Regions from separate parts of the Brachybacterium sp. 107 genome, predicted to be linked through region 1. Evidence: predicted binding sites of a transcription regulator. Region 1 holds the regulator's gene; the other holds the start of a gene.
What was found. Region 1 encodes LexA, which represses DNA repair genes until DNA is damaged. Its sites were predicted from a motif close to TCGAACANNTGTTCGA; they were not measured.
Positions count from the first base shown of each region.

Region 2: a site for LexA is predicted at 2,357-2,372, ahead of ACT3UL_RS01340 (DUF222 domain-containing protein). Genes of this name have one in related genera too.

Region 1 is NZ_JBQSYW010000001.1:47,964-54,218, reverse strand. It holds gene hflX (GTPase HflX) at 1-1,083, shown strand, start outside; gene ACT3UL_RS00220 (ATP-dependent DNA helicase) at 1,119-3,149, shown strand; gene lexA (transcriptional repressor LexA) at 3,311-4,006, opposite strand; gene ACT3UL_RS00210 (LysM peptidoglycan-binding domain-containing protein) at 4,291-4,572, shown strand; gene nrdR (transcriptional regulator NrdR) at 4,601-5,059, shown strand; gene ACT3UL_RS00200 (HelD family protein) at 5,251-6,255, opposite strand, start outside.
Region 2 is NZ_JBQSYW010000001.1:297,597-303,851, reverse strand. It holds gene ACT3UL_RS01360 (hypothetical protein) at 1-67, shown strand, start outside; gene ACT3UL_RS01355 (LURP-one-related/scramblase family protein) at 75-653, opposite strand; gene ACT3UL_RS01350 (arsenic metallochaperone ArsD family protein) at 717-1,247, shown strand; gene msrA (peptide-methionine (S)-S-oxide reductase MsrA) at 1,335-2,030, opposite strand; gene ACT3UL_RS01340 (DUF222 domain-containing protein) at 2,467-4,281, shown strand; gene ACT3UL_RS01335 (sulfatase family protein) at 4,489-6,042, shown strand; gene ACT3UL_RS01330 (hypothetical protein) at 6,128-6,255, opposite strand, start outside.

The DNA.
Region 1 (6,255 bases):
GCCGAGCTGGCCGAGATCGTCGCCACCGCGGGCGCCGACACCGTGATCGCGGACGGCGAGCTCGGCCCTGGTCAGCGCCGCGCGCTCGAGGACATCGTCAAGGTGAAGGTCATCGACCGCACCGCGCTGATCCTGGACATCTTCGCCCAGCACGCCAAGTCCCGCGAGGGCAAGGCGCAGGTCGAGCTCGCGCAGCTCGAGTACCTGATGCCGCGACTGCGCGGCTGGGGCGACTCGATGTCCCGGCAGGCAGGCGGCCAGGTGGGCGGTGCCGGTGCGGGGATGGGCTCGCGCGGCCCCGGCGAGACCAAGATCGAGCTGGATCGTCGCCGGATCCGCGACCGGATGTCCAAGCTGCGTCGGGAGATCAAGGCGATGGCCCCGGGACGCGAGGCCCAGCGGGCCGACCGCCGGCGCAGCCAGGTACCGGCCGTCGCGATCGCCGGCTACACCAACGCCGGCAAATCCTCCCTGCTCAACCGGCTCACCGGGGCCGGGGTCCTCGTGGAGAACGCCCTCTTCGCGACCCTCGACCCGACGGTGCGCCGCTCCACCACCCCGGACGGCCGTGAGTTCACCTTCGCCGACACCGTCGGCTTCGTGCGGCACCTGCCCACGCAGCTGGTGGAGGCCTTCCGCTCGACCCTCGAGGAGGTCGGCGACTCGGATCTGCTGCTGCATGTGGTCGACGCCTCCCATCCGGACCCCGAGGGCCAGATCACGGCTGTCCGGACGGTGCTCGGCGAGGTCGACGGATTCGATGTGCCCGAGATCATCGTGCTCAACAAGGCCGACCTCGCCGGGCCCGAGACGATCGCCCGCCTGCGCAGCCAGGTCGAGGACTCGATCGTGGTCTCGGCACGGACCGGCATGGGCATCGAGGAGCTGCGCGACCTGATCGCCGAGCGACTCCCGCGTCCTGCGGTCGAGGTCGACGTGCTGGTGCCGTACTCGCGCGGTGATCTGGTCGCCCGCGCGCACACCACCGGCGAGGTGCTCTCCGAGGAGCACGTCATGGAGGGCACGAAGCTGCACGCCCGCGTGGATGAGGCGCTTGCCGCAGAGCTGCACGGCGCGGCCTGAAGGGTCATCGGATCAGCCGCGGATACGCTGATCCGATGACCACCGCCACCGATCACGAGGCCGCCCCAGGGGCCGCCGACATCCAGCTGTCGACCCTCATGGAGGCGGCGGTCTCGGCGATCGGTGGCGTTCCGCGTCCCGGCCAGCAGACCATGGCGGAAGCGGTCGACACGGCGATGTCCGGGGGCCGGCATCTTCTGGTCCAGGCCGGTACGGGCACCGGCAAGTCGCTCGCCTACCTGGTTCCCGCGCTGCGGCATGCTCTGGTCAGCGGACGCCCTGTCGTGATCTCCACCGCGACGATCGCCCTGCAGACCCAGATCGTGCGCAAGGACCTGCCGCGCCTGGTCGAGGCGGTCGCCCCGCACCTTCCGCGAACTCCCACCTTCGCCCTGCTCAAGGGACGGGCGAACTACCTCTGCCGGCACAAGATCGATGGCGGCTATCCCGTGGACATCGACCCCGGTGCACTGTTCGCCGAGGCCTCTGCCGACCCGTCGCGCTCGGGCAGCGAACGCCTGGGGGACCAGGTCAAGCGGCTCCGTGAGTGGTCGGAGGAGACCGACAGCGGTGACCGTGATTCTCTGGAGGACCCGGTCTCCGACCGTGCCTGGCGCCAGGTCTCCGTCACCGGCTCCCAGTGCCTGGGTGGGACCTGCCCGATGGTGGAGTCCTGCTTCGCCGAACGCAGCCGCGAGCTCGCCCGCGAGGTGGACATCGTGGTCACCAACCACGCCCTGCTGGCCATCGACGCCTTCGACAGCCACGGCATCATCCCCGAGCACGACGTGGTCGTCTTCGACGAGGCGCATGACCTCTCCGGGCGCGTCACCAGCGCTGTCACCGATGTCCTGAACCCGGGCATGCTGCGGGGCACCGTGCGCGACCTGCGCGGCCTCGGCGTCGCCGGGACGGCACTCGACGATGCCTCCGAGGAGCTGCGGGAGTCCCTCGAGCTCGCCCCGGACGGTCGGGTGATCGGTCCGCTGCCCGACCGTCTCGCCGACGCGATCCAGCAGCTGCGGATCGAGGCCCGCACGGCCCACTCCGATGCCAAGGACGCCGGCGACGATGCGACGACGGGGACGGCCGGAACCCGCAAGACGGTCCGGGCGAATCTGCAGGAGATCATCGACGTCTGCGAACGCCTGGCGTCCCCGGCCGACGACGACGTGGTCTCCGTCTCCCACTCTCAGGCCACGGGGCGCTCGAGCATCCAGGTGGCGCCGTTGAGCGTGGCCGGCGCGATGCGCGGTGCGATCCTCGAGCACCGCACCGCCGTGCTGACCTCCGCGACCCTCGCGCTGGGGAACCGCTTCGAACCGGCCGCCGGCGAGGTGGGGCTGGCCCGGGTGGACCGGATCGGCACCGAGGAGATCCCGGTCGCCGCGGACTCCGGCGCGTGGGCAGGGGTGGACGTCGGCAGCCCCTTCGAATACCGCAGCCAGGGCATCCTCTACACCGCACGGCATCTCCCGCCGCCCGGACGGGAGGGCCCGTCGACGGCGATGCTCGATCACCTCACCGAGCTGGTGGAGGCATCGGGCGGGGGAGCGCTGTGCCTGTTCTCCTCGCGTCGAGGCGCCGAGCTGGCCGCTGAGCACGTGCGTGCGCGCCTGGATCTCACGATCGAGGTCCAGGGCGAGGACTCGATGGCGAACCTGGTGCGCAACTTCCGCCAGGACGAGGACGCCTCGCTGTTCGGGACCCTCACCCTCTGGCAGGGGGTGGACGTCTCCGGGCGGTCGCTGCGTCTGGTCACCATCGACCGGATCCCCTTCCCGCGGCCCGACGACCCCCTGACCGCGGCACGACAGGAGCGGATCAGCCGCAACGGGGGCAACGGCTTCATGTCGATCTCCGCGCAGCACGCGGCGCTGCTGCTGGCCCAGGGGTCAGGCCGGCTGATCCGCTCCCATGAGGATCGAGGGATGGTCGCCGTGCTCGATCCGCGGCTGGCCACCGCGCGCTACGCAGGATTCCTCCGTGACTCCATGCCGCCGCTGTGGCCCACCACGGATCCCGAGGTGGCTCTCGGCGCCCTGCGCCGCCTCGCGGACGACTGAGCAGACCACCGAGCCTGCCGAGCCTGCCGACTCCGCCGAGCCTGCCGACTCCGCCGAGCCTGCCGACTCCGCCGAGTTTGCCGAGTCCGCTGAGCCTGCCGCTCGGGACCCCGGGCGGCAGACGCCAGCGGCGTCGTGCATCGCATGCGGGGCGGCGGCCCTCAGATCGAGCGGAGGACCGCCACGACCTTGCCGAGGATCTCGGCGTGGTCACCCAGGATCGGGGCGAAGGACGGGTTGTGCGGCATGAGCCACACATGGTCATCGCGCTGCACGAAGGTCTTCACGGTCGCCTCGCCGTCGATCATCGCGGCGACGATCTCCCCCTTCTGCGCCTCCTTCTGACTGCGTACCACCACCCAGTCGCCGTCGCAGATCGCGGCGTCGATCATCGAGTCGCCGACCACCTGGAGCAGGAAGAGGTCGCCGTCGCCGACCAGCCGTGAGGGCAGGGTGAAGATGTCCTCGACCTGCTGCTCGGCGGTGATGGGGGCGCCGGCCGCGATCCTGCCCACGAGGGGCACGGAGACCGAGTTCGGGGTGATCTCGGGCGCGGACGGGGCCTCGGGGGTGCCGTCGGCACCGGGCATGACGACCTCCATCGCGCGGGGGCGCTTGGGGTCGCGACGCAGGAAGCCCTTGCGTTCGAGGGCCTGGAGCTGATGGGAGACGGACGACGACGAGGTCAGGCCCACCGCATCCCCGATCTCGCGCATGGTGGGCGGGTAGCCGTGCGCGGCGATCTCGGCGTTGATGGTCTCCAGCACGAGCCGCTGCCGACGCGTGAGCCCTGCCGTCACAGGGTCCTCCACGGCGTCGTCGCGAACCCTGATCTGTTTGGGGGTGCTCGGCGTCATGGTGCGGGCCTCCTGGCTTCGTCTGTCGGACCCCTGCGGTTCCGTTGTCGTGTCACCCAGCCTAGGGCGGCGCGCACGGGATTCCAAACAGGTGTTCGAGGTTCCTCTTGCGTGTCGCGCCGAAGTGGGGCTACAGTCGCACAGACATTCGATCGAACAGGAGTTCGGACATGCGTACGGATATGGCTACGGTTCTTCCCCTCCCGCAGCACCGCCACGAGCGGAATGAGCGTCCTGCTCGATCGGACGTTCGACTCGAGGCGACCCGGCGCGGCCGGATGCTCTTGATCGCCACGGCCTTCCTGCTCGGGCTCGCCGTCGCCGCGGCGGCGCTGCTGGTGTTCGGCATCCCGGCTGCTCTCGCGGGCGATGGGGAGAGCGATGCGGTGACCGTGACGGTCCAGGAGGGCGACACCCTCTGGGGATACGCCGAGGACTACGCTCCCGAGGGCATGAGCGCCCAGGAGTTCGTCGTCGAGGCGCGAGCCCTGAACCAGCTTCCGACAGGACGGGTCTCTGCGGGCCAGGAGCTCGAGCTGCCAGTGCTCGAGGGTGCATCGCGCTGATGTGAGCGCGGGCCGGTATCCTGGCCCGATGCACTGTCCGTTCTGCCGCCACCCCGACTCGCGAGTCGTGGATTCGCGTACCTCCGACGACGGCGCGACGATTCGTCGCCGTCGCCAGTGCCCCAACTGCTCCCGTCGCTTCTCGACCTCGGAGACGGCATCGCTGTCGGTGCACAAGCGCTCCGGGGTCAGCGAGCCCTTCAGCAGGGCGAAGGTGATCTCCGGGGTGCGCAAGGCGTGCCAGGGGAGGCCGGTCACCGATGATCAGCTCGCGATGCTGGCCCAGCGCGTCGAGGAGGACATCCGCTCCAGCGGCCTGGCCGAGATCGATGCACATCAGGTCGGCCTGTCGATCCTGCAGCCGCTCCAGGAGCTGGATCTGGTGGCCTATCTGCGCTTCGCCAGCGTCTACCAGGCCTTCGATTCCCTCGATGACTTCGACGCGGCCATCGTCCGCCTGCGGGCCGAGGCGTCGGCAGCGGGCTGATCCGGCGGAATCATGGACGGATTCCGACATATCTGCCGGATCCTCTGTCGGTTCCGGCACCAGATTCTGTGGATTCTGTGGAGATGGTCCGGGTCCTGCCTCGTCTGTGCATAAGATATCCCTCGTGCGCTCTTGCAGCGCACACCTGATCGGCGGTCGCGGAGGGGAAGCCGCGGCCGCCGATCGCCGTCTCAGGCAGGCGTGATACCTGCCGGGAGCGCCCGCGAGTGGACCACGCCGAGATGGTGGGTCGTGCGGGTCATCGCGACGTAGAGGTCGCCGGCACCATGGGCTTCGATCAGCTCCATCGGTTCGACGATGACCACGCCGTCGAACTCCAGCCCCTTGGCCTCCTGTGCAGTCATCACCGCGATCTCATCGTCGACGCCCGAGGATCCTTCGCCCACTCGCGGCAGTCCGCGGCGAGTGCTCAGCTCGGTGAAGACGTCGGGCACCCGTTCCGCCGCCGCGATGACCGCGAGGCGTCCGATGCCCTCTGTGTGCACGGCCTGGACCGCATCGGCGGCGGTCCGCGCCAGATCCGCCTGGTCGCTGCGCTGGATCACGGGATCGCGGTCCCCGTCGCGCACCGAGCTGACGTCGGTGACGGGCAGGTTCTGGGCATGCGCCATCGCCATCGCGCGATCCATGATGCGGCTCGGCGTGCGGTAGTTGACGGTCAGGTGCTCGACCTGCAGCCGATCCTGGATGTACGGACTGAGGGCTTCGTCCCACGACGTCGTCCCTCCTGCGGAGGAGGTCTGCGCGACGTCTCCCACCACCGTGAAGGACTTGGTGGGTGCCCGCCGCATCAGGGCGCGCCAGCTCATGGGTGAGTGCTCCTGGGCCTCGTCGACGACGACATGGCCGTAGGTCCAGCTGCGTTCGGCCGATGCCCGCTCGGCGAGTGTGCGGCCATCACGGACCCGGTTGACCTGATCGGCCAGGTCCTCGGCACGCACGATCCCGGAGCTGTCGATGTTCTCGATGACCTTGCGGGCGTAGTCGACGTCCGCCTCGCGCTGCGTGGCGGCGTCGCGGGCGCGTGCTTCGGCAGGTGCGGAGTCCTCGCCGAGGAGCTCGGCGACCTCGTCGAGCAGCGGGATGTCCTGGACGGTCCAGGGCGCGTCCTTGGGCCGTGCCAGGATCTCGATGCGGTCGGCGAGCGAGGGCGGGGCGGCCGCGCGCAGGCGGTC
Region 2 (6,255 bases), 250 kb from region 1:
TCGGCTACGTCGAGGACGCCGCGGCATGGCTGAGGACGGCGCAGCGCATGCTGCGGTGACCAGGTGAGGCGCGCTCAGCCCTGGTTCTGCTTCTTCCGACGGATGAGATCCAGGACGATGCAGCCGCCGATGATCGCCAGCCGCAGCTGCGCGGGCACCGTCGGCTCGATCCCGACCGCGTAACGGCTGCGGCCGAGGACGCCGCGGCCGAGACCCGCCCACTTCCGGGAGACCCGCGCTGCGACCGCGCCCTGAACCTGGAACTCGAAGTCGAGCCCCAGCATGTCTCCGCTCAGCTCGAGATCGGTGCCATCGGCCATCGTGATGCGCACGCGGGTGGAGAAGAGCGCGAAACGACTGGTCACCTCGGCGAGCGGAGCACCCTCGGGAGTGGACAGTCGGAAGTGGTCGAAGCCGAGGCTCATCGGATCCTCGACGTGCAGCAGCGGGCTCCCGTCGGCATCGGCGACGTCGAGGGAGCGGCTCCCGGCGACGAGGTGGGAGAGTCCGCCGCCGGAGGTCGAGACATGCCCGATCGCCTGCTGGCCCGTGGCGTCGAGGATGTCGAAGTCGTTCGACATGAACCCGGTGATCTGCTGCATCACCAAGGTGTCGTGGGCGAGCAGTACGGGCTGGTGTGCGGAGCTGTCCATCTCGACAGTCTGCCAGGTCGGTGCGAGCCGGCTGTCGGCCCGCGGGGCGCTACCGTGGTGACCATGAGCGATGCGGATGATCTCGGGCAGCTGGCGGCACTGGACATCTTCCTGCCCTCGCCGCCGCCGGATGCGGAGACGCAGGAGGCGTTCCTCGACGAGGCCGCGGCCCTGGCCCTGGACGGCCACCCGATCACCGTCTACCTCCAGGATGAGGACGCCTGGGCCTTCGAGGAGTGCGAACCGGTGCGGGCGCTGCTGGACTCCGCCGGGGAGAGCGCTCTGCCCGTGACGCTGCTGGGCCTGGACATCGTGGTCAGCGCGATATACCCGACGACGGAGCAGATGAGCCGCTTCGCCCGGGCCGGGACAGAGGCGCGCGAGCGTCGTCCCGCGGCGGCCGACGCCTGCGGTCCGGGCGGCGCCCCGATGCCTCGCGAGGCCGGCGGCTTCGCCGCCCAGCTGATGGGTGCCGCGCAGGCCCCCGCCCGACCTGCCGGGGGACCGGACATCGGCGCCCGACGCAACCTCATGGGCGGCGACGTCGGGGATGGTCTGCCCGGTACGGCGCCGGGCGGCTCGTCAGCGGGCTGAGCTCGAACCGCGCCTGCGAGAGCTGAGCCGAATCGTCAACTGCGAGGGCTGAGCCGAATAGTCAGCTGCGAGGGCTGAGCCGAATCATCAGCTGAGCGAGCAGGCCACGCCGTTGAATCCGTGGTTGCAATACCCGTTCGGAACCTTCTGCAGGTACTGCTGGTGCTCGGGCTCGGCGGTGTAGTACCGCCCGTCGCCGGCCTCCGCGAGGGGCTTCAGCTCGGTGGTGATGGCGCCGCGACCTGCCGCGTCGAGAGCTTCCTGGTAGCGGGCCGCGGAGTCTCGGACCGCCTCGCCCTGCGCTGCGGACGTCCAGTACACGGCGCTGCGGTACTCGGTGCCCACGTCGTTGCCCTGGCGGTTCGCGGTGGTGGGGTCGTGCTGCTCCCAGAACTGGGTGAGCAGTGCCCGCAGGGTTTCGTCGCCGCCGGAGTAGAGGACGCGCACCGCCTCGGTGTGTCCGGTCTTCGCGGAGAAGACCTCCTCGTAGGTGGGGTGCGGCGTGTAGCCGCCCGCGTAGCCGGAGGAGGTCGTGTGCACGCCGGGCGTCTGCCACGCGATGCGTTCGATGCCCCAAAAGCAGCCGCCGGCCAGGATGATCTCCTCGGTGTCGGCCGGCCACGGGCGCGGGTCGACCGGGGAATCGGGGCCGAGCATGTCGGTGCCCAGCACGAGGTGCTCGCGCGCGAGGGAGTAGGGGTACCGGTCCCGGCCGGGGAGCGCGTTCTCCGGCGTGACCATGTCCTTCTTGTGCCCGTACAGGAGATCCATCATCTGCCACATGAGCATCACGCTAGTCCTGCGCGCGGGCGAGCGGGAGAGGGGCGGGAGGCTTCTCACGAGGTGAGGCGATGAGGGAATAGACAAGGGGGTAGGCGAGGGGATAGACGAGGGGCAGGCGGGGCGACGCCGCAGGGTGCGAGCAACGAGGTGTCGTGGAGACGTTTCGGGGGATTCGAGAGGCAGATTCGAGATATCCACAGTGCGTTCACAGCTGTGGATCTGCGTGATTTCTTTCCTCCACAGTGGGTGGTTATCCACATAATTGTCCCCAATTCATGGGGGGTCTTGTCCGGGGGTGCCTCGTGGGTCATTCTGGAGTGGCAGCAACGGACAGGCGTTCGAGCACTGGGCTCGTTCAGAAGCACCGGGCTGGTTCAGAAGCGCCGGACTGGTTCCGTGAAGACACGACGTGAGGGGGATGGCCATGGAGGCGATCGTGACTGCACTGCCCGGCCCGTCGCCTGCGTCCGCCTGGACCGCAGAGCTCACAGACCTCCTCGAGCGCGCCCCACGGGGCGCGGATCTCGCAGGCTCCTCGGACCATGACCTGATCGACCTCATCGCAACCCTGGAACGGGGGAAGGGTGCGCTCGGTGCCTGCCAGGCGCACGCGGAGGTCACGTTCCGGGAGTCCCAGATCGCAGTGCAGAGGCACCAGGGGGTCGCGAGGGGGCAGCTCGGCAAAGGGGTCGCGGACCAGGTGGCACTTGCCCGCAGGATCACCCCGAAACATGCCTCGGACCAGCTGGTCGTCCATCGGATCCTGGTCGAGACGCTGCCCCGCACCACGAAGCTCCTCGAGCAGGGTGAGATCAGCGAATGGGCGGCCGCCGAGGTGGCGAAGAACGTGCTCGTCCTCAGCGACGAGGATAGAGAGCTCATCGACCAGGAGCTCGAGGGAAGGCTCCCCGCCATGACGGCGTCGGCCTCGGGGCGCGCCACTCGCGCTCGGGCGCAGGAGCTCGATCCTGTCGCCGCGGTGAAGCGCGCGTCCCGTGCGGTCGCCGAGCGCAGGGTCTCGATACGTCCTGCGCCGGACGGCATGTCGATCCTCCATGCCATCCTGCCCACGAAGGATGGTGTCGCCTGTTTTGCAGCGCTGACCCGTGAATCGAAATCGGCGAAGAGCTCCGGAGATGCACGGGGGAAAGGGCAGATCATGGCGGATGCGCTCGTCGAGCGTGTCACGGGAGCGGCGAATGTCGACGCCATTCCAGTGGAGATCTCTCTGCTCATGACGGATACGACGCTGCTCGGGACAGAAAACAAATCCGCGTGGATCGAAGGAATCCCGATTCCAGGCGGTACGGCGCGCGATATCGCACTCGGAGTCGCGACCACGTCAGCAGCCAAGCTGCCTCAAGCGCCTGCGGTCCCTGGAGCCCCCGAGGATCCCGGAGCGCACGAAGTTCCCGGTGCGCCTGAAGTTTCCTTGACTCTCGAGGATCCCGGTGCGCCCGACCCTCCTGGGCCCCAGCGCACGTCGCCGACACCCTGCGCGGTCGCCCCGGAACGTGAGGGGAAAGTCGAGGCTGACCCGGATCATGCCGATTCTGACCGGGATCATTCGGAGATGCCTCAGCTCCGACCTTCCCCGGGACCGCACGGTGATGATCCCTCGAAACCCCCGGAGCGTCGCATGCTCCAGGAGGCGAAGCGCTGGATACGGCGTCTGTACACCGACCCGCACACGGGCGAGCTGACCGCGGCAGATCCGCGTCGGCGAGTGTTCCGGGGAGCCGTTCGTCGGTTCATCCTGCTGCGGGACCAGAAATGCCGGACGCCCTGGTGCGATGCGGCCATCCACGATGTCGACCACTCGATCAGATACTCCGAAGGCGGGACGACCACTGTCGATAATGGCATCGGCTACTGCCAGCGCTTCAACCTAATCCGGGAGCTCCCGGGCTGGGAGACGAGCATCGAAGCCGCTGACGAGGGAAAGCCGGCACGGCTCGTCATCGTCACCCCTTCCGGTCACCGATACACCTCGACCGCACCCGCACTGATCGAGCCAGAGCTCGCGGCGAACGGACTCGGGGCCGACGGACTCGGGGCGGACGGACTCGAGGCGGACAAGCTCGAAGCAGACAGGCTCGGAGCAGACGGGTCCGGATCAGACGGCGTCGGGCACGACATCATCGCCGCGTCTGCAGAGAACGCGGGCGACGAGAACGCGGACGACCAGGGCATGGACGACCGGGTCATAGACGACCAGGACACCGGCGATGCGGCCGCACGCGCGAGCTGAGATGCAGTCGCACGCACGCACGCACGCACGCACACACGCACACAGGAACGCAGGCACGCAGGCACGCAGGCATGAGCAGAGCTGTCGGCCCGACTCCTCACGCGCCCGGTCAGGACGCCGCTCTAGGGAAGGCCGGGCAGTTGTCCCACACCGCGCGTACTGACCGGCCGCGATGCGCTCGCCTGTCAGAATGGAGAGATGGAGCCGATGACGACACCGCAGAACCCGTTCGTACCCCACCGCCCTGCTGAGGGCAGTGACGCGGGATCCCCTGGCAGCACCCGCCCGAACATCGTCTTCATCCTCACCGATGACCACGCTGCGCACGCGATCAGCGCCTATTCGGGCCGGGTCAACAGCACTCCAAACCTGGACCGCATCGCGTCGCAGGGAGCCCGGCTCGATTCGCTGTACTGCACGAATTCGATCTGCACACCCAGCCGGGCGACGATCCTCTCGGGCACCTACTCGCACATCAACGGTGCCGCGACGATCTACTCCGGATTCGATTATCGGGTTCGCACCTTCCCCCAGGTGCTCCACGACTGCGGATATCGCACCTCTCTGTTCGGCAAGTGGCATCTGGGGCATGAGGAGCGCAACGACCCCCAGGGCTTCGACGAATGGCGGATCTACCGCGGTCAGGGCGAGTACAACGATCCGGTCATGTACGGCATCGACGGTGCCGGGGAGCGGGTGGATGCCGTCGTCCCCGGCTATGCCACCGACACCGTCACCGATCTGGCACTGGACTGGCTGGACCGCACCCAGGCCGAGGATCCGGATTCGCCGTTCTGCCTGCTCCTGCACCACAAGGCCCCGCACCGCAACTGGATCCCGCACCCCCGCCACGCGGACCTCTATCCCCTGGAGACGATCCCGGAGCCGGACACCCTCTTCGACGATCACGCGACCATGAGCCGCGCGGTCCGCGAGGTCCGCATGAGCGTCGCCGACGACCTCACCGAGAACGACCTCAAGCAGCCCCTGCCCCCGGAGCTCCAGGGCGAGGAGAACCGTGAGGCCCGCACCCGTCGCAACTACCAGATCTACATGCGCGACTACCTCCAGACCATCCAAGCCATCGACGACTCCACCGGGCGCGTGCTCGCCGAGCTCGAATCACGCGGCCTGGCGGAGAACACGATCGTCGTCTACACGTCGGACCAGGGTTTCTTCCTCGGCGATCACGGCTGGTTCGACAAGCGGCTGATGTTCGACCAGTCCCTGCAGATGCCGATGATGGTGCGCTGGCCCTCCACGATCCCGGCCGGAACGGTGATCGATGAGCTCACCACCAACGTCGACCTCGCGGCCACCCTGCTCGACGCCTGTGGGATCGCCCCCGGGGAGGCCCTCCCCGATCAGCAGGGACGCAGCCTGCTCCCGCTGCTGGACGGCTCGGCCGACGACCACCTGCGCGCCACCTGGCCCGATGCGATGTACTACCGCTACTGGGAGCACGAGGACCCCTCGCACAATGCCCCCGCGCACTACGGCATCCGCACCGCCACCCACAAGCTGATCCACTACTACGGGGACGGCATGGGGGCGCCCGGGTCCTCCGACGCGATCCGCGAGGCCGAGTGGGAGATGTATGACCTGGTCGCCGACCCCGCCGAGCTCACCAACATCGTCGATGACCCCGCCCATGCCGGGATCCGTGCCGAGCTCGAGAACAGGCTGACGGCGCTCCAGGAACAGGTGAGGGACAGGCCGTACGAGGGTCCGGACACCCCGCGCCCCGAGTGGGGCCGGTGAGTCGTGTGCCCTGCCGGTGACCCGTACGCCTTGCCGGTGACCCGTCGGCCCTGCCGGTGACTCTCGTACAGGGCTGATGCCGCGCTCACCTCGAGCGCGGCATCACCGTCACGAACAGGCCGATCGCTCCGAGGATGCCGATCACGAGCATCCATGCACCGAACTGGACCCCGGACAGGGCGACGACGAGAAGTCCCGCGACGATGCTGATCG